One region of the Streptomyces sp. Wb2n-11 genome, then DNA from elsewhere that is predicted to be linked to it. Evidence: predicted binding sites of a transcription regulator. Region 1 holds the regulator's gene; the other holds the start of a gene.

The links. The regulator HrcA, encoded in region 1, represses chaperone genes, less so after heat shock. The targets are predictions, from matches to a motif close to TTNGCACTCNGNNNNNCNGAGTGCNAA.
Region 2: the regulator HrcA is predicted to act here: its motif matches at 5,707-5,733, upstream of groES (co-chaperone GroES).

Annotation. Positions count from the first base shown of each region.
Region 1 is NZ_CVPB01000001.1:4,735,183-4,745,549, reverse strand. It holds gene dnaJ (molecular chaperone DnaJ) at 65-1,198, opposite strand; gene hrcA (heat-inducible transcriptional repressor HrcA) at 1,199-2,215, opposite strand; gene BN1555_RS21480 (MBL fold metallo-hydrolase) at 2,400-3,137, shown strand; gene BN1555_RS21475 (DUF3097 domain-containing protein) at 3,179-4,009, shown strand; gene hemW (radical SAM family heme chaperone HemW) at 4,233-5,465, opposite strand; gene BN1555_RS21465 (ATP-binding SpoIIE family protein phosphatase) at 5,488-7,398, opposite strand; gene BN1555_RS21460 (AMP-dependent synthetase/ligase) at 7,615-9,504, opposite strand; gene lepA (translation elongation factor 4) at 9,757-10,367, opposite strand, start outside.
Region 2 is NZ_CVPB01000001.1:2,870,535-2,880,901, forward strand. It holds partial or broken gene BN1555_RS12735 (carbohydrate ABC transporter permease) at 1-744, shown strand, start outside; gene BN1555_RS12740 (carbohydrate ABC transporter permease) at 741-1,610, shown strand; gene BN1555_RS12745 (hydroxyacid dehydrogenase) at 1,635-2,663, shown strand; gene BN1555_RS12750 (ester cyclase) at 2,734-3,429, shown strand; gene groL (chaperonin GroEL) at 3,525-5,156, opposite strand; gene groES (co-chaperone GroES) at 5,251-5,559, opposite strand; gene BN1555_RS12765 (polysaccharide deacetylase family protein) at 5,828-6,730, opposite strand; gene BN1555_RS12770 (polysaccharide deacetylase family protein) at 6,727-7,650, opposite strand; gene BN1555_RS12775 (NUDIX hydrolase) at 7,752-8,300, opposite strand; gene BN1555_RS12780 (hypothetical protein) at 8,322-8,798, opposite strand; gene BN1555_RS12785 (hypothetical protein) at 8,795-9,730, opposite strand; gene BN1555_RS12790 (THUMP-like domain-containing protein) at 9,777-10,367, shown strand, end outside.

The DNA of each region.
Region 1 (10,367 bases):
CGCATAGTTTCATGCCCTCCGCACTGCGCCGAATCGAGGCTTCCGGCCCTTGGCGGGCGCGCGCCTACCGCCCGTTGAACGCATCCTTCAAGCGCGAGAACAGACCCTGCTGCCCGGGCTGGAACTGGCCCGTCGGGCGCTCCTCGCCGCGCAGCTTCGCGAGCTGGCGCAGCAGGTCCTCCTGCTGCGGGTCCATCTTCGTGGGGGTCAGCACCTCCACGTGCACGATCAGGTCGCCGCGGCCGCCGCCCCGCAGGTGCGTGACACCGCGCCCGTGCAGCGGGATCGACTGGCCGGACTGCGTGCCCGGACGGACGTCGATCTCCTCCGTCCCGTCGAGCGTCTCCAGCGGGCACTTCGTGCCCAGCGCCGCCGCCGTCATCGGGATGGTAACCGTGCAGTGCAGGTCGTCGCCGCGCCGCTGGAACACCGCGTGCGGCAGCTCGTGGATCTCGACGTACAGGTCGCCGGCGGGGCCGCCGCCGGGGCCGACCTCGCCCTCGCCCGCGAGCTGGATCCGCGTGCCGTTGTCGACACCGGCCGGGATCTTGACCGTCAGCGTCCGGCGCGAGCGCACACGCCCGTCACCGGCGCACTCCGGGCACGGGGTCGGTACGACCGTGCCGAAGCCCTGGCACTGCGGGCAGGGGCGCGAGGTCATGACCTGGCCCAGGAAGGACCGGGTGACCTGCGAGACCTCACCGCGGCCGCGGCACATGTCGCAGGTCTGGGCGGAGGTGCCGGGAGCGGCGCCCTCGCCCGAGCACGTCGTACACACGACGGCCGTGTCGACCTGGATGTCCTTGGTCGTGCCGAAGGCCGCCTCGTTGAGGTCGATCTCCAGCCGGATCATCGCGTCCTGGCCGCGCCGCGTGCGCGACCTCGGGCCGCGCTGCGACGCCGTTCCGAAGAACGCGTCCATGATGTCCGAGAAGTTCCCGAAGCCGCCCTGGCCGAAGCCGCCGGCTCCGCCGCCCGCCTGCGAGAGCGGGTCGCCGCCGAGGTCGTAGACCTGCTTCTTCTGCGGGTCCGACAACACCTCGTAGGCGGCGTTGATCTCCTTGAAGCGTTCCTGCGTCTTGGGGTCGGGATTCACGTCCGGGTGGAGCTCGCGCGCCAGCCGCCGGAATGCCTTCTTGATCTCGTCCTGGGATGCGTCGCGGCGTACGCCGAGTACGGCGTAGTAGTCGGTGGCCACTTACGACTCCGCCAGGATCTGTCCGACGTAACGTGCCACTGCGCGTACCGCTCCCATCGTTCCGGGGTAGTCCATGCGGGTCGGTCCGACCACGCCGAGTTTGGCGACTGCTTCGTCGCCCGAACCGTAGCCGACCGCGACGACGGACGTGGAGCTGAGCCCCTCATGGGCGTTCTCGTGCCCGATTCGTACGGTCATGCCCGAGTCCGTTGCCTCACCCAGCAGCTTGAGGAGCACGACCTGCTCCTCCAGCGCCTCCAGCACCGGCCGGATGGTGAGGGGGAAATCATGTCCGAAGCGGGTGAGATTGGCGGTACCGCCGATCATCAGCCGCTCCTCGGTCTCCTCGACCAGAGTCTCCAGGAGGGTGGAAAGAACCGTCGCAACGGTTCCCCGGTCCTCCTTGTCGAAGGATTCGGGGAGGTCCTGCACCAGCTGCGGTACGTCCGCGAATCGGCGTCCCACGACCCGGCTGTTGAGCCGGGCCCGCAGGTCCGCCAGGGACGTCTCGCCGAAGGGCGCGGGGCAGTCGATCATGCGCTGCTCGACCCGTCCGGTGTCCGTGATGAGCACGAGCATCAGGCGGGCGGGGGCCAGCGGGAGGAGTTCCACGTGCCGCACCGTCGAACGGGTCAGCGACGGGTACTGCACCACGGCGACCTGCCGGGTCAGCTGCGCGAGCAGCCGGACCGTACGGGCCACCACGTCGTCGAGGTCGACCGCTCCGTCCATGAAGTTCTGGATGGCGCGGCGCTCGGGCGACGACAGGGGCTTGACGCCCGCGAGCTTGTCGACGAACAGGCGGTAGCCCTTGTCCGTCGGGATGCGCCCGGCACTCGTGTGCGGCTGGGCGATGAAGCCCTCGTCCTCCAGGACGGCCATGTCGTTGCGGACCGTGGCCGGGGAGACGCCGAGCTTGTGCCGCTCGGTGAGCGCCTTGGAGCCGACGGGTTCCTCGGTGCCCACGTAGTCCTGGACGATGGCGCGCAGCACCTCGAGTCTGCGTTCGCTGAGCATCGCGCACACCTCCAGCTGTCGATCGTTGGCGCCTGCCTGGCACTCGCTGCGGGGGAGTGCCAGCAATCCCCCGGGCCAGTGTACGGCGGCGAGGTGCATACCTAGCAAGGGCGGCCGGTCACCTTACCCCGCGACGGCCCTGTTCAGCGGGCGGGGGCCCCGGGGATGGGACTAGCGTCGCGGTATGGACGTCAGTTGGGAAGAGGCAGGCTGGGAACGGCTCGCACCGGGGGTGGGACGGCGGCGCATGCCGGTCTGGGACGCGACGGTGGGCCTGGTGACCGGGGACGACGAGGGCTGCGGCTCCGCGCTGCTGATCGACACGGGAGCGACACTGCGCGAGGGTGCGGAGCTCCGCGCCCAGGCACAGCGGCTTCTGGGCCCCCGCCGGAGAGTGACGCATATCGCTCTCACCCACCCCCACTTCGACCACGTCCTGGGCACGGCCGCGTTCGCGGGAACCGAGGTGTACGGAGCGGTCGGCGTCGACGAACTGCTGCGGCGGGAGCGGGATGCGGTGCGGGACGACGCCGTGCGGCACGGGGTCGACCGGGGCGCGGCGGCGGAGGCGGCGGACGTCCTGGTCGCGCCGCACCACATGGTCTGCGGTGAGTGGACGCTGGACCTGGGCGGCGGCCGCCAGGTGCTGCTGGCGAACGTCGGCCCCGGACACAGCGGTCACGATCTGGCGGTACTGGTGCCGGGCAGTCCCGAGGTCGTCTTCTGCGGCGACCTGGTGGAGGAGTCGGGCACTCCCCAGGCCGGCCCGGACGCCCACCCGTCCCACTGGCCGGCGGCCCTGGACCGGCTGCTGGCGCTGGGCGGCGAGAGGGCGGCGTACGTGCCGGGGCACGGGGCGGTGGTGGACGCGGCGTACGTCCGCGCGCAACGCGACGCGCTGGCGGCCCGTTTCGCCGTGTGACGAAGCGCACCGGACCGGCGCACCGGACTATCGTCGGCCGAATGCGCAGCCGACAGTACGGGCCCGATCTCACCCCGCCGTGGAAGAAGACCGCCCCCGTCCCCGAAGTCCCCGCCGAGGCCGATCTTGTCGTGGAGGAGGTCACCACCGGTTTCTGCGGTGCGGTGATCCGGTGCGAGAAGACGGCGCAAGGGCCGGTCGTGACCCTGGAGGACCGCTTCGGGAAGCACCGGGTGTTCCCGATGCGGCCGCGCGGCTTCCTCCTGGAGGGCCGCGTCGTCACCCTGGTGCGCCCGGCCTCCGCCGCTCCGGTCCGGCCCGCCCGTACGGCGTCGGGTTCGGTGGCCGTGCCGGGGGCGCGGGCGAGGGTGGCGCGGGCCGGGCGGATCTACGTCGAGGGGCGCCACGACGCGGAACTGGTCGAGCGGGTCTGGGGCGACGACCTGCGCATCGAGGGCGTGGTCGTCGAGTACCTGGAGGGCGTCGACGATCTCCCGGCGATCGTCGCGGACTTCGCCCCGGCCCCGGACGCGCGGCTCGGTGTCCTGGTCGACCACCTGGTGCCGGGCTCGAAGGAGTCCCGTATCGCGGCGCAGGTCACGGGCGCGAACGTCCTGGTCGTCGGCCACCCGTACATCGACGTGTGGGAGGCGGTGAAGCCGTCCGCGGTGGGCATCGGGGCCTGGCCGGTGGTCCCGCGGGGCCAGGACTGGAAGACGGGCGTGTGCCGGGCGCTGGGCTGGCCGGAGAACACGGGGGCGGCGTGGCAGCGGATCCTGGCGTCGGTCCGTTCGTACCGGGATCTGGAGCCGGCGCTGCTGGGGCGGGTGGAGGAGCTGATCGACTTCGTTACGGCGCCGCCCGGCGCGTGACGGGGACGTGACGGGGGTACGGGCCGCCCCTTCCCGCTGGGACCTTGTGCGGCTCCGCCGCGTGAGGGGCTCGGTCCGAGCCCCTCACGCGGTTGAGGACACGCCCGGAGGGGGCTGGGGGCCCGGGGGGTGCCCGGGGGGTGCCCGGGGGGTGGGGTGCCCGGTACCGGGAGGCGCGGGTGGGGGAACGGCGCCGTCGGCACCCCCGCACCCGCGCCCCGGGTCAGTCCACCAGGTCCCGGACCACCGCGTCCGCCAGCAGCCGCCCCCGCAGCGTCAGGACCGCCCGCCCCTCGCCGAACGGCCCGCCCGCCAGCAGCCCGTCCGCCAGCGCCCGCTCCGCCGCCGCCAGCCCCGCCGGGGCCAGCAGGGACAGCGGGCAGCCGTCCGCGAGCCGCAGTTCCAGCAGGATGCGCTCCACGCGCCGGTCCTCCGCCGGGAGCACCTCGCGCCCGGCTCCGGGCGAGCGTCCGTCCCCCAGCGCCTGCGCGTACGCGCCCGGGTGCTTGACGTTCCACCACCGCACCCCGCCCACGTGGCTGTGGGCGCCCGGACCCGCGCCCCACCAGTCCGCCCCGCGCCAGTACAGCTCGTTGTGCAGGCACCGCGCCGCGTCCGAAGTGGCCCAGTTCGAGACCTCGTACCATTCGAAGCCCGCCGCCGACAGCGCGGACTCCGTCATCAGGTACCGGTCGGCGTGTACGTCGTCGTCCGTCATCGGCACCTCGCCCCGCCGGATCCGCCGCGCCAGCTGCGTTCCCTCCTCCACGATCAGGGCGTACGCGCTGACGTGGTCGGGGCCGGCTCCGACCGCCGCGTCCAGCGACGCCTGCCAGTCCGCGTCGGACTCCCCCGGTGTGCCGTAGATCAGGTCGAGGTTCACGTGCTCGAAGCCCGCCGCCCGCGCCTCCGCGACGCACGCCTCCGGCCGCCCGGGCGTGTGCGTACGGTCCAGGATCTTCAGCACGTGCTGCTTCGCGCTCTGCATCCCGAACGAGATCCGGTTGAAGCCGCCCTCCCGCAGCTCCTCCAGATACGCCGGATTCACCGACTCCGGATTCGCCTCGGTGGTGATCTCCGCGTCGTCCGCGAGCCCGAACTCGTCCCGGATCGCTCCCAGCATCCGTACGAGGTCCCCGGCCGCCAGCAGCGTCGGCGTCCCCCCGCCCACGAAGACGGTCCGTACCGGCCGGGGGTCGTCGCCGAGGACCTTGCGGGCCAGGCGCACCTCCTCCAGCAGGGTGTCCGCGTAGTTGTCGCGCGAGGCCAGCGCACCGCCCGAGCCGCGCAGCTCGGTCGCCGTGTAAGTGTTGAAGTCGCAGTAGCCGCAGCGCGTCGCGCAGTACGGAACGTGCAGGTAGAAGCCGAGCGGCCGCTCGGCCGCGCCGACCAGGGCGTGCGGCGGCAGCGCCCCGTCTTCGGGCATGGGCTCACCGTCGGGCAGTACAGAAGGCATGCCCCCATTGTCACAGCTCCGGTCACATCGCCTGGAGGACGAGCAGCGCCAGGTCGTCGTCGGGCGGCGTCGGCGAGAAGTCGTGCACCTCGCGCATGATCCTTTCTGCGACCCCCTGCGCGCTCAGCCCCACGCACCGCCCCAGCGCCGCCGCCAGCCCGTCCGCGTCGTCGAACATGCGCCGCCCGGAGCGCCGCTCGGTCACGCCGTCCGTGACACAGAGCAGGGTGTCGCCCGCTTCCAGGACGAAGGTCTCGCTCTCGTACGTGACGCCGTCGACGACCCCGAGCAGCATCTGGGAGGCTGCGGCGGGCCGCACGCTCCCGTCGGGCCGCAGGAGGAGCGGCAGCGGATGCCCCGCGCAGGCGAGCGTGCAGCGCGCCCCGCCGCCGTCCTCGGCCGCGAACGGCACCAGCTCGCCGTACAGGAGCGAGAGGAAGCGGGGCTGCGGCGCTTCCCACAGCCCGGCCGCCGCCCCGGCACCGGCCGCTCCCGTGATGCCGGCCCCGGGTGCCACGGGTGCCACGGCGGCCGCTGCCGCCGCCAGTCTGGCCGTGGCTTCCGCCGTCTCGACCGCGTCGTCCAGCAGCAGCCCGTTGAGCCGGCCGAGGACCTCGCCGACCGCCCGGCCCTCGCGCGCGAGCAGCCGCAGCCAGGGCCTGACGAGACCGGTGACGACCGCCGCCTCGGGTCCGTTGCCCTGGACGTCGCCGAGCGAGAAGGACCAGCTGCCGCTCGCGCCGGGGAAGACGTCGTAGAAGTCGCCGCCCGCGACGCCCTGCCCGCGCGGCTCGTACACGAGGGCCTTCGCGACACCCGGGATGTCGGCCATCTGTCCCGGCAGCAGGGCCCGCTGCAGGACGCGGCTGATGGTGGCCTGCCGGGTGTACTGGCGGGCGGCGGCGACGGCGAGGGCGACCCGGCGTACGAAGTCCTCGATGAGGCCGGTCACCTCGTCCGGCATCCGGGTCACCCCCGCCTGCCCCAGCACCAGCGTCCCGAGCCCGCGTCCGCCCGCGATCAGCCGGTACGCGACCGCGGCGCCGTCGCTGCCGTCCGTATCGCCCGGGGCGGGCCACGGCACGGGCACCGGCCCGCCGCGCGCGGAGCCGGGCGCCCGGGGCGGCTCCTTCTCGACACACCTGCGCAGTTCCTCGATGCTGCTCTCGCGCTGGTGCCAGACGCGGGCGAGCCGCGGCGCGGCGCCCTCCTCCTCCAGCCACACCGCGCACCAGTCCGCGAGCCTCGGCACGAGGAGCTGGGCGGCGAGCGCCGCGATCATGTCCTCGTCGAACTGGCCCGTCAGGAGGTCGGACGCCTCGGCGAGGAAGGAGAGCGCGCCCCGGTTGATCCAGTCGCTGTCGTACTCGCGCGCCGTCCGCCGCGGCACGGGCGCCAGGATCTCGGCGGCGCGCAGCCCGCGCTGCAGGGCCTGGCCGGCGCTGTCCGCCGGTCCGGCCGGCAGGGCCGGGTGTGCGCCCTCGACCGCGATCCGGGCCCAGACGGTCTTCAGGCCGGTGCGGTAGGTGACGCCCCAGCACACGGAGAGGGCGGCGACGAGGTGCAGGCCGCGCCCGAACTCCTGGCCGCCCCGTCCGGCCGGGCCGGGCCCTCCCTCGGGATCGTTGTGCACGACGCGGGCGGGGTGGTGGTCGGAGACCTCGACGACCAGCGCGGCGGGATCGTCGTCCGTCGCCTCCTCCAGGTGGCACACCAGCTCGACGTTGGTGCCCGCGTGGACGACCGCGTTGGTCACCAGTTCGTTGACGAGGACCACCGCGTCGTCGGCGACCCGGTCGGTGAAGCCGTCGGCGGCCGGCAGCCCGAGTCCGGTCCACTCGGCGAGCGCGGCCCGGACGAACCGCCGCGCGGCGGCCGGCGCGAGCGGGTTCCCGGGCAGGCTCGTCCAGGCGACCGAGCGCGCGTCGGGCAGGCTGCCCGGAAGGTGCGTCGAGCGGTAGGTGGTCTCCCGCTGTCTCGGAATGGACCCCACAGTGCGGCTCCCCGTCGGTTCTGTGATGGCGCCGCCGGCGCCATGGAACAGAGTGACAGACCGGCGCCGCTCATAAGCACGGTGTCACCGAAGTGGCCTACGAAAGAGCGCGCGGGCGGTGCCGTGACCGGCTCCGTCCGCGCGCCCCGCCGCCGGTTACGCCTCGCGCGACCCCGCGTACATCTCTTCGATCAGGTCCTTGTACTCACGCTCCACGACCGGCCTCTTGAGCTTGAGACTCGGCGTCAGCTCGCCGTGCTCGATGTCCAGGTCGCGCGGCAACAGACGGAACTTCTTGATCGTCTGCCAGCGCTGCAGCCCTTCGTTGAGCCGCTTCACATAACCCTCGATCAGTTCCTCGGTCTTCTCGGAGGCGACGACTTCGGCGTACGACTTGCCCCCCATGCCGTTCTCCTCGGCCCAGCCGAGGATCGTCGGCTCGTCGAGCGCGATCAGCGCGGTGCAGAAGTTCCGGTCCGCGCCGTGCACCAGGATGTTGGAGACGAACGGGCACACCGCCTTGAACCGGCCCTCGACCTCGGCGGGCGCGATGTACTTTCCGCCCGACGTCTTGATCAGGTCCTTCTTGCGGTCCGTGATGCGCAGGTAGCCGTCGACGGACAGTTCGCCGATGTCCCCGGTGTGCAGCCAGCCGTCCGACTCCAGCACTTCGGCGGTCTTCTCGGGCAGCTGGTGGTAGCCCTGCATGATGCCGGGGCCGCGCAGCAGGATCTCGCCGTCGTCCGCGATGCGCACCTCGGTGCCGGGGAGCGGCTTGCCGACCGTGCCGGTGCGGTACGCCTCGCCGGGGTTGACGAAGGAGGCGGCGCTGGACTCGGTGAGTCCGTAGCCCTCCAGGATGTGGATGCCGGCGCCGGAGAAGAAGAAGCCGATGTCGGGCGCGAGCGCGGCCGAGCCGGAGACGCAGGCGCGCAGCCGGCCGCCGAACGCCTCGCGGATCTTGGCGTACACGAGCTTGTCGGCGACCTTGTGCTTGGCGGTCAGCCCGAAGGGCGCGGAGGCGGTGCCCGTGCGGCGGAAGTTGTCCTGCGTGACCTTGGCGTACTCGCGGGCGACCTCGGCGGCCCACTGGAAGATCTTGTACTTCGCACCGCCGCCGGCCCGCGCCTTGGCCGCGACACCGTTGTAGACCTTCTCGAAGATGCGGGGCACGGCGGCCATGTACGTCGGCTGGACCACCGGCAGGTTCTCGATGATCTTGTCGACCCGGCCGTCGACGGCGGTGACGTGCCCGGCCTCGATCTGCCCCGAGGTCAGCACCTTGCCGAAGACGTGGGCGAGCGGCAGCCAGAGGTACTGCACGTCGGTCGCGCTGATCAGACCGGTGGCCACCGTGGCCTTCGCCATGTACGACCAGCAGTCGTGCGGCAGCCGTACGCCCTTGGGGCGGCCCGTGGTGCCCGAGGTGTAGATCAGCGTCGCGAGCTGGTCGGCGGTGATGGCGTCGACCCGCTCGGTGACGGCCCGCGGGTGCTTCTCCAGGTGGGCCGCCCCGCGCGCCTCCAGGTCGGCGAGCGTGAGCACCCAGCCCTGGGGGTCGTCCTCGGCCGGCTCGGCGTCCTTGGCGTCGATGACGACGACGTGGGCGAGGTTCGGCAGGTCGGCCCGGCGCTCCCGTGCCTTGGCGAGCTGCGACGCGTCCTCCGCGATGAGCACCCGGCTCTCGGAGTCGGCCAGGATGTAGGCGGACTCCTCGGCGTTGGTGGACGGGTAGACCGTGGTCGTCGCGGCGCCGGCGCACATCACGCCGAGGTCGGTGAGGATCCACTCGACCCGGGTGTTGGAGGCGAGCGCGACCCGTTCCTCCGGCTGCACGCCGAGGTCGATCAGACCTGCGGCGATGGCGTACACGCGCTCGGCCGCCTGCCCCCAGCTCAGCGACTTCCAGGAGTCGGCCCCCCGCCCCGGCGCGGCCGGTACGGGGTAGCGGTATGCCTCGGCATCGGGCGTGGCTGTTACGCGCTCAACGAAGAGGGCCGCCACCGACGGCGGCCGGTTCTCGATCAAGGTCTGTGTGTCGCTCACGACGTCCTCCGGGCCTGCGGCATGCTGCACGACTGGCTGGTATTTAACTGGCGAGTAACCTTCGAGTGGTGATCAGAGTAAAGCGCACGGGCCCGGGGCGTAAGAGGATGCGGCGCGCGGCTTCATAACGGAACGGACCGCCGGTCCACCGCCCTCCCATGCTGCGCGAAAGCGCCCGTCCGCGGTGCGGACGGGCGCTTTCGCGTGCTGTCGGCGTGGCTGCTTCTTCTGCCGCTTCCGCCGTTCCCGCGGCTACTTCTTCTTGCCACCGCCGGAGTCGTCGCTGGACAGCACCGCGATGAAGGCCTCCTGGGGGACCTCCACGCTGCCGACCATCTTCATCCGCTTCTTGCCTTCCTTCTGCTTCTCCAGCAGCTTCCGCTTACGGGAGATGTCACCGCCGTAGCACTTGGCGAGGACGTCCTTGCGGATGGCGCGGATGGTCTCGCGGGCGATGACGCGGGAACCGATGGCTGCCTGGATGGGGATCTCGAAGGCCTGGCGCGGGATGAGTTCGCGCAGCTTGGCGACGAGCCGCACGCCGTACGCGTACGCCGCGTCCTTGTGCGTGACGGCGGAGAAGGCGTCGACCCGGTCGCCGTGCAGCAGGATGTCGACCTTGACGAGGGACGCGGCCTGCTCACCGGTGGGCTCGTAGTCGAGGGAGGCGTAACCGCGCGTCTTGGACTTCAGCTGGTCGAAGAAGTCGAAGACGATCTCCGCGAGCGGGAGGGTGTAGCGGATCTCGACGCGGTCCTCGGAGAGGTAGTCCATGCCCAGCAGCGTGCCGCGGCGGGTCTGGCAGAGCTCCATGATCGCGCCGATGAACTCGCTCGGGGCGAGGATCGTGGCGCGCACGACCG
Region 2 (10,367 bases), 1.9 Mb from region 1:
GGAGACCGTCTTCAGCGGCCTCGGCAACTACGCGGCCGCGCTGGGTGATCCGGCCTTCCGCGAGGGCTTCGCCGTACTCCTCGGATACTGCGTCTTCCACATCCCGCTGATGACCGGCGGAGCCCTCGCGCTCGCCCTGCTCCTCGACTCGACGCTGGCCCGCGCCCGCCGCTTCTTCCAGCTCGCGCTCTTCCTGCCGCACCCCGTCCCCGGCATCATCGCCGCGCTGATCTGGGTCTACCTCTATACGCCCAGCTCAGCCCGGTCGTCGACGCGATGGAGGCCGGCGGCATCGGTTTCGACTTCTTCGCACCCGAAGGCGCCCTCCCCTCCGTCATCAACATCGCGCTGTGGGAATGGCTCGGCTACAACATGGTGATCTTCTACGCCGCCCTCCAGGCCGTGGACCGTTCCGTACTGGAAGCGGCCACGGTGGACGGGGCCGGCTCCTGGCGCATCGCGTTCAGCGTCAAGGTCCCGCTGATCCGCGCCTCGGTCGTGATGGTCGCGCTGTTCACGGTCATCGGCTCGCTCCAGCTGTTCACCGAGCCGCTGATCATCGACAAGGGCACCGGATCGTCCGTCACCTCCACCTGGACGCCGAACATGTACGCGTACACCGCGGCCTTCGACCGGGGCGACTACGGACTCGCGGCCGCCGCCTCCGTCCTCCTCGCGCTCACCGCCGCGCTGCTCTCCTTCGCGGTCACCCGCTTCACCGGCCGGAAGGGGAAGAAGGCATGAGCTCTCCGGACAGAACCGCGAGCACCACCACCAGCCGCTGGCTGTCGAAGTCCGCCGTCAACGGCGCGCTCGTCCTCGCCACGGTCTACATGCTTCTCCCCCTCGTCTGGCTGGTCACCGCAGCCACCAAGGACACCGGCGGACTGCTCGCCGGAAACGCCTTCTCCTTCGAGGACTTCAGCCTCGGCGCGAACCTCTCCGCCCTGGCCTCGTACGGCGACGGCGTCTACTTCCGCTGGTACCTCAACAGCCTGCTGTACGCGGGCGGGGGCGCCCTCGCCAGCTCGCTGATCAGCGTCGCCGCGGGCTACGCCTTCGACAAGTACCGGTTCAGGGGCAAGGAGAAGCTGTTCGGCACCGTCCTGCTGGGCGTGCTGGTCCCTACGACCGCACTCGCCCTGCCCATGTACCTGCTCGCCAGCGAGGTGGGCATCGTCAACACCTACTGGGCCGTGCTCGTCCCCGTACTGGTCCACCCCTTCGGCGTCTACCTCGCCCGGGTCTTCAGCGCCGGCTACATCCCGGACGAGGCCCTCGAAGCCGCCCGTATCGACGGAGCGGGTGAGCTGCGCACCTTCTGGTCCATCGGCATGCGCATGATCATGCCGGGGTTCGTGACCGTCTTCCTCTTCCAGTTCACCGCCATCTGGAACAATTTCTTCCTCCCCCTGGTGATGCTCTCGGACCGGAAGCTCTTCCCGCTGAGCCTCGGCCTGTACGCGTGGAACAGCAACGCCCACGGTGAGCCGGAGTTCTACCCCCTCGTCGTCACCGGCTCCCTCCTCGCCGTCATCCCCCTGATCGTCGCCTTCGTCTCCCTTCAGCGGCACTGGAAGGCCGGGCTCACCGCCGGAAGCGTCAAGTGACTCAAGAGGAGCCCGAGTTCCCCCATGCACCACGCCACTGACAGTCAGCCGTCCCTGCTCCTCGCCATGGGCCCCGGCATCGCGGAACGCCTGTTCACCGACCGCCACCGCGTCCGGCTGGCCGGGCTGGCGCACACCGACCCGCACCTGGTCGCGCACGACCTCACCACCCCGGCGCCGCACGTCGCGGCGGCCCTCGCCGAGGCCGAGGTCCTGTTCACCTGCTGGGGCGCCACGCCGCTCACCGCCGAAGTCCTCGACGCCGCCCCGAACCTGCGCGCCGTCATCCACGCGGCGGGCTCCGTCAAGCACCACGTCACCCGGGCCTGCTGGGACCGCTCCATCGCCGTGACCTCCGCGGCGGCGGCCAACGCCCTGCCCGTGGCCGAGTACACGCTCGCCGCGATCCTCTTCACCGGCAAACGCGTCCTGCACTCCGCCGCCCGCTACCGCGTCCTGCGCGCCGACCACGACTGGGGCGCGGATCTCCACGGCGCCGGGAACCACCGCCGCACCGTGGGCATCATCGGCGCCTCGCGCATCGGCCGCCGCGTCATCGAACTGCTGCGCCCCTTCGATCTGGCCGTCCTGCTGTACGACCCGTACGTCACCCCGCGGGAAGCCGCCGCGCTCGGCGTCGAGCCGGTCTCCCTGGACGACCTGTGCGCACGGAGTTCCGTGGTCTCGGTCCACGCCCCGCAGCTCCCGGCGACCCACCACATGATCAGCACCCGCCAGCTGGCCGCGATGCCCGCCGGCGCGACCCTGATCAACACCGCCCGGGGCTCCCTCGTCGACGAGAGCGCGTTGCTCCCGGAGCTCGTCTCCGGCCGCCTGCACGCCGTACTCGACGTGACGGACCCGGAACTGCCACCGCCGGACTCGCCGTTGTACGACCTCCCGAACGTCCTGCTGACCCCCCACATCGCGGGCTCTCTGGGCGGCGAACTCCACCGCATGGCGGACCAGGCGCTGGACGAGCTGGAGCGTTACGCCGCCGGCCGGCCCTTCGCCGACCCGGTGCACCCGGCGTCCCTGGGACACTCCGCCTGATGCGGCGCAAACAGCGCATCTCACTAAAATGGATGTGTCTCATACCTCACTAGCAGGCTCGGGAGACGTCGTGAAATTCGTACAGTTGATCGACTACACAACCGATCGCTCAGATGACATGAACCGGCTGCTGGACAGGTGGGCCGAGCAGACCAAGGGCAAGCGCACCGCCACGCACAACATCGTCGGCAACGACCGGTCCGAGAAGAACCACTACGTCGAGATCGTCGAATTCCCGTCGTACGAAGAGGCGATGAAGAACTCCCAGCTACCGGAGACCGACCGCACCTTCCAGGAGATGGTCGCGCTCTGTGACGGGATGCCCTCGTTCACCGACCTCGATGTGGTCCGCGACGAACAGCTGAACAAGGACCTCTGCAACCGCTTCTTCACCGAGATCGCCGTCGAAGGCAACCTCGACGCCATCGACGAGGTGTTCGCGGCCGACTACCGGGACCACGACATCATCAAGGAAGAGGAGAGCACGGTAGGGGCCGACGTCATCCGCAGCGACCTGACCGGCTGGCGCAACGGCTTCGACTTCAGCTTCACCATCGACAAGCAGGTGGCCGAGGGCGACGAGGTGGTCATGCTGTGGACCTGGACCGGCACCCACAAGGGTGAGTTCATGGGCATCGCCCCCACGGGCAAGAAGTGCACCATCACCGGCACCACGGTCTTCAGCTGCCGCGACGGGAAGATCCAGGAAGGCTGGTGGCACATGGACGCCCTTGGCCTGATGCGACAGCTGGGCGCCGTCCACTGAGCGAAGGGCCCCCGGAACGACAAGGCCCCTGTTCCCACCGCCGAGCGGTGGGAACAGGGGCCTTCACGCGTCGTACGACGTCACGCCGTATGACGTCAGTGGCTGTGGCCGTGGCCGCCGTGGCCGTGGCCGGCGTCCGCCTCTTCCTCGGCCGGCTTCTCGACGACCAGGGTCTCGGTCGTGAGCAGCAGCGACGCGATGGACGCGGCGTTCTCCAGCGCGGAGCGGGTGACCTTGACCGGGTCGATGACACCGGCCTTGACCAAGTCGCCGTACTCGCCGGTCGCGGCGTTGAAGCCGTGGCCCTTGTCGAGCTCGCTCACCTTGGCGGTGATGACGTAGCCCTCCAGGCCGGCGTTCTCGGCGATCCAGCGCAGCGGCTCGACGACGGCGCGGCGGACGACCGCGACACCCGTGGCCTCGTCGCCGGTCTTGCCCAGGCCGCCCTCCAGCACCTTGGCGGCGTGCACCAGAGCGGAGCCACCACCGGAGACGATGCCCTCCTCGACCGCGGCGCGGGTCGCGGAGATGGCGTCCTCCAGACGGTGCTTCTTCTCCTTCAGCTCCACCTCGGTGGCGGCGCCGACCTTGATCACGCACACGCCGCCGGCCAGCTTCGCGAGGCGCTCCTGGAGCTTCTCGCGGTCCCAGTCGGAGTCGGTGGACTCGATCTCGGCCTTGATCTGGTTGACGCGGCCGACGACCTCGTCGGCGTTGCCGCCGCCGTCGACGATCGTCGTGTCGTCCTTGGTGACGGTCACGCGGCGGGCGGTGCCCAGCACGTCCAGACCGGCCTGGTCGAGCTTGAGGCCGACCTCTTCGGCGATGACGGTCGCACCGGTGAGGGTGGCGATGTCGCCGAGCATGGCCTTGCGGCGGTCACCGAAGCCGGGGGCCTTCACCGCGACGGCGTTGAAGGTGCCGCGGATCTTGTTGACGACCAGGGTCGACAGGGCCTCGCCCTCGACGTCCTCGGCGATGATCAGCAGCGGCTTGGAGGCGCCGGCCTGGATGACCTTCTCCAGCAGCGGCAGCAGGTCCTGGATCGAGCCGATCTTGCCCTGGTGGATCAGGATGTACGGGTCGTCGAGGACGGCCTCCATACGCTCCTGGTCGGTCACCATGTACGGCGAGAGGTAGCCCTTGTCGAAGGCCATGCCTTCGGTGAAGTCGAGCTCCAGGCCGAAGGTGTTGGACTCCTCGACGGTGATGACACCGTCCTTGCCGACCTTGTCCATCGCCTCGGCGATGAGCTCGCCGACCTGCGAGTCCTGGGCGGAGAGCCCGGCCACGGCGGCGATGTCGGACTTGTCGTCGATCGGGCGGGCCGTCGCGAGGAGGTCGTCGGAGACCGCCTTGACCGCGGCGTCGATGCCCTTCTTCAGGGCGGCCGGGGAAGCGCCGGCGGCGACGTTGCGCAGGCCTTCGCGGACCAGCGCCTGGGCCAGCACGGTGGCGGTGGTGGTGCCATCACCCGCGATGTCGTTGGTCTTGGTCGCCACCTCCTTCACGAGCTGGGCGCCCAGGTTCTCGTACGGGTCGTCGAGCTCGACCTCACGCGCGATCGTGACACCGTCGTTGGTGATGGTGGGGGCGCCGAACTTCTTGTCGATGACGACGTTGCGGCCCTTGGGGCCGATCGTCACCTTGACCGTGTCGGCAAGCTTGTTGACGCCGCGCTCGAGGGCGCGACGGGCGTCCTCGTCGAACTTCAGAATCTTCGCCATGGAGCTTCTCTGTCCTCTCAAACGAAATGCGCCCCGGGCCGCCCGGCAATCGCTGGGGGCCAGGGGCGCAGATCAAAAGCAATCTTGGGGCGAGTTACTTCTCGATGATCGCGAGCACGTCGCGAGCCGAGAGGACGAGGTACTCCTCGCCGCTGTACTTCACCTCGGTGCCGCCGTACTTGCTGTACAGCACGACATCGCCGACGGATACGTCGAGCGGCAGGCGCTCGCCGTTCTCGAAGCGGCCCGGGCCCACGGCCAGGACGACGCCCTCCTGGGGCTTCTCCTTGGCGGTGTCCGGAATGACCAGGCCAGAGGCGGTGGTCTGCTCGGCGTCGAGCGGCTGGACCACAATGCGGTCCTCGAGCGGCTTGATGGCAACCTTGGAGCTGGTGGTCGTCACGGTCCGGTCTCCCCCTTCGGAGATCTCACGGGGTTAACTGATGTGGGGTGGCGACCAGGTGGATCCGTCGTCGCGGGTGCCGGACCTGCCCGTCGCTACTATTGGCACTCGCCGGTGGAGAGTGCCAACGCCGAGACTATGACGCGGTTAGCACTCGGTCAAGCGGAGTGCCAATTCAGCGCCGCCGCGCGCGTCCCCGCCCCGGTGCCCGGCCGCGTCGGAGGCAGTCCTCGGAAGCAGCTCCCGGAGGCAGTCCCCGAAGCACTCCTCAGAGGTAGTCCTCCAGCCGCGCCACCGCGAACCCCTGTTCCTGGATGCGGCGCAGCACCCGCACCGTCGTCTCCGTGAGCGCCGGCCCCTTGAGCTCGCCGGGGCCCCGGGGGTTCGCGAGCACGATGTCGCCCGGCCGCAGCCGGCCGCCCCGCGCGTACCGCAGGTCGCCGCCTCGCACCGAAGCCCCCCACAGCACCACCGCGTCGGCCCCGCAGTCGCCCGCCGCCCGCAGCGTCTGGTTGTTGTACGCGCCGTGGGGCGGCCTGAAGAACCTCGGCCCGGTGCCGAAGCGGGCCTCCAGGCGGTCCCGCTGGCCGCAGATCTGGGCGCGCTGTCCGGCGTACGGAAGACCGGGCAGGTAGACGTGGCCGACCCCGTGGTTCTGCACCGTGCCGGGGCCGCCGCCCGCCCGCCTCAGCCGGTCGAAGCGGCCGTGTCCGGGCGAGGTCGCGCTGTCCGTCAGGAACACGCTGACCGGCAGGTCCAGTTCGTCGACCAGCCGCACGAACGCGGAGTCCTCGGCGACGCCGTCGCCGAAGGTGAGGAAGACGACCTTGTCGCGGGTCGGTACGCGGTCCACGACGAAGGGCCGGTCCGGTTTACGGACCGGGGGCGCCGGCGCCGGACGGAGCGGCTCCCGCAGCCCCCACCACGCGTACGCCCCGGGCCGCGGCGCCGGCCCTCCGTGCGGCTGCCCGCCGTGCTGCTGCCCGCCGTGCGCCCGGAGGGCCTCGGCCCCCGCGGCCCCCGTCTCCCGCGCCTCCCGCACCTTCGGAGCGACGCTGCGCACCGCCTTCCCGCCGAGCCGCTCGACCGGTTCCACGGACTGTGCGCATCCGGTGAGCGCGAGCGCACCGGCCGCCAGCAGCCCGGCCGGCAGCCGGTGCGCACGTCTCACAGGTAGTCCTCCAGCCTGGCCACGGCGTACCCCTTGGCGGTGACCGTCTTCATGACCCGCCGGATCATGTCCGGCATGGTTCCCTTCCAGTCCTCCCTGCCGCGGAAGTGCGTGAGGATGATGTCGCCGGGATGCAGGTCCCGGTCCCACTCCCGCCACTCCATCCGGTCGGGGAACGCCTCGGCGGCCCACAGCGGCACGGCCTTCACGCCGCAGGCGCGGGCGGCGCGCAGGGTGTCGGCGTTGTAGTTGCCGTACGGCGGCCTGAAGAGCCGGGGCCGCTTGCCGAACCGCTTCTCGATGACGGCCTGCATGCCGCAGATCTCGCGCTTCTGCCGGGCGTAGGTGAGGCCGGGCATGTAGGGGTGGTTGAGGGTGTGGTTGTGCAGGGCGACGCCGCGCGCCTGCATGCGCTCGAAGTAGCCGTAATTCTCGCGCACCAGGTAGTCGCTGAGGAAAGCGCTGTAGGGGATGCCCAGCTCGGTCATCATCCGCAGCAGTTCCGGGTCCTTCTCCGCGCCGTCGTCCATCGTCAGGAAGACGACCCGCTCGTCGACCGGGACGGTGGTGAACACGGGCGGCAGCCCGCGCCCGGCTTCGAACCCCTTGCGCGTGGTGATCCTCGGCTTCACGGCGGGTGGCGGGGGCGCGACGAGCGGGGTCTGCGCGAGCCCCCACTTCTTGGCGGCTGCGACACGCATGGTCTGGGCGTGCCGCAGCCGCTCGGCGTACACGGCGAGGGAGCCCGCGGGGCCCGCGCGGTGCGCCTGCTGCTGGCCGGGGGCCGGCGCGGCGGGCTCGGTGGGCTCGGTGGAGGGCGTGGCGCAGCCGGCGGCGACGAGGGAGGCGGCCAGCAGCACACCGAGCCCCGCCGCGTACCCCTTTCCGGCCCTCTTTACCTTTTGTCGCACTAGTCGCATGGCGCCGCATACTGCCAGCGCGCGTCCCCCGATCCCGGCCGACACCCGCGCGAAGAGCCCGCCGTCCCCCGGGCGGCCGACGCCCCGCGCGCCGGGGGCGTTCAGCCGTACATCGCGGCCACCCCCAGCGCGGCGAGCGTGAACCCGTCGCGCACCTCCCCGCACCGGACCCCGTCGGCCAGTTCCTCCCGCGACCACCAGCGGGCGGCCGCCACCTCGCCGTCACCACTACCACCGCCGTCCAGTACGGCGTCGGCGGGGACGGTCACCTCCACCACCGCCACTTCGCTCTCCAGCAGGCCGGAGTCGACGTCCACCGAGGCCAGCACCCTGGCCGCGCCGCCCCGCAGACCGGTCTCCTCCGCGAGCTCGCGCAGCGCGTCGGCGGCCGGCTCGGTCTCCCCGAAGCCCCGGGGCAGCTCCCACATCCACCGTCCGACGGCGGGCCGCCACTGGCGGACCATCAGGGTGCAGCCGTCGCGCCGGGCCAGCACCACCACCCCGGTACGGCCCGCGCCGACCCGCACCCGGTGCAGTTCCATCGTCCGTCCGGCGGGCAGCCGGTACGTGTCGAGGAAGACCTCGCACCACCGGCCGTCCGGGTCGCCGTACACCCTGCGCGAGCCGGCGCGCTCCGGCTCACTGTCCACCGTCACCGTCCCTGGCCACCGTCACCGTCCGTCCGGCTCCGCCGTCACCGTCGTCGGCAACTCCACCACATCGCACCGCCCCCGGTACGCGTCGAGCGAGCGCCTCCCCACCGCTCTCCCCCCGGCCAGCACCACCGCCACCACCACGGGAACCATGGTCCCCGCCATGCCCGAGACGGCGTCGCCCAGCAGCCCCTCGCCCGCCACCAGGCTCGCCGCCGCGCCCAGACCGCCCGCCGCGGTCAGCTCCCCGGTCCGGCCGCCCACGGTCCGTACAGCCTGCTGGATCCGCGTCACCGGAACACCGCCTGCGGCCGGGCCACCGCTTCCCGGGTCTTTCGTACGGCCGCCGAGCAGATCTCCTGTCTCCTGCAACGCGGCCGGATCACGCGTCTCCCACCAGCGGCCGAGCGCGTCGGCCGCGTCGTCGGCGAACCGCTGCCAGTCCTCCCCGGGCATCAGGCCCAGCCGCCGCTCGAAGCCCGTCGGAAACGTCACCAGCGGCATCTCCCCGGTGAGCGCCGCCGCTTCCCGCCTGCGCACCCCGCGCCGGGCGCGGCCAGCGCCAGCATGCAGCGCTCGCCCGCCGCGATGGCCCGGTAGTAGGTCTCGTCGAAGGACTCCCGCAGCAGTTCGGCGTCGTCGTGTTCGGCCCGGTCCGCGGCCCTGGACAACGGTTCGATCCGGTCGTACAGCAGGCTGCGGTTGGGCATCCCGCCCACGTCGAGCGCCCCGCCGGTCCACGCCTCCAGCACCCCCCGGCCCGCATCGCTGCGCAGTTCCCGGGGCGCGGGCGGCGGCTGCACGGCGTACGCGGTGGCGTAGTCCGCCGGGGCCAGGTCACGCACCTCCAGCAGCCCGCGCCCGGCGGCTTCCAGCCAGTCGCGCCAGCGGGCGACGAGGCGCAGCCGCAGCGCGGGGTCCAGCTCGCCGGTCGCGCGCAGCAGCCGGTCCACGGCGTCCACCGGCCCGTCGGCGCCGGGAACCGCGACGCCGCCGCCCGCCTCCGCCAGCCGGTGCTGGAGCCGGCGGCACCGCTCGCCGCTCAGCGGGAGCGAGGACAGCAGGAAGCCGCGCGAGAGCATGGCGAGCAGCTGGGCGCCCAGGTCCGCGTCCCGGGAATTGACCCGCACGGGCAGCATCGCGCCGCCGCCGACCGCCCGTAACGCCAGCTCGTCCAGGAGCTCGGCCGGGCGCAGCACCGCGAACGCGGCGCCGTCCAGCAGCTGGGTGTAGGTCAGGAAGACCACGCCGCCCTGGATCACCTCCCAGCGCAGCCGCCCCAGCAACTCCACCCGGCTCTCCGCCGTGGCCCGCTCCTGCGGCACCCCGTCCGTGCCGTACGCACCGAGCAGCGCGCGCTGGCGCACGCTGTCCCACCCCGAGCTGAGTACCGCGTCCACGGATCCCCCGATCTCCGCCTGCCCCACGACACCTCGACAGTACGTCCCGCCACCGACAGGGAGAATGGTGTGCGTGGATCCCGACTCCTTCTCCGCCCTGCTCACCGACGAGGGCCAGTTCCTGCTCACCGCGCTCCGCGACCACGACCCCGCGCAGGAGCTGGCCACCGCCACCCGGCTGCGCCGCGACCACCCCGCCGCGCTGGTCTCGGCGGCGCTGGGGCAGGCGCGGCTGCGGCAGCGGGCCGTGGCGAAGTTCGGCGCCGAGGACGCGTACCGGATGTTCTTCACCCCCAACGGCGTCGAGCAGGCCACCCGCGCGGCGGTGGCGGCGTACCGCGCCGGCCGCTTCGCCGCGCTCGGCGTACGGAGCGTGGCCGATCTGTGCTGCGGCATCGGCGGCGACGCGATCGCGCTGGCCCGCGCCGGGATCCGCGTCCTGGCCGTCGACAGCGACCCGCTGACGGCCGAGGTGGCCCGCGCGAACGCCGAGGCGCTCGGCCTCTCCGGCACCGTCGAGGTCCGCTGCGCCGACGTCACGGACATCGACACGTCCCCGTACGACGCGGTCTTCGTCGACCCGGCCCGGCGCGGCGGCCGCGGCCGGATCTTCGACCCGGAGGCGTACTCTCCGCCCCTGTCCTGGGCGATCGAGGCGGCCCGT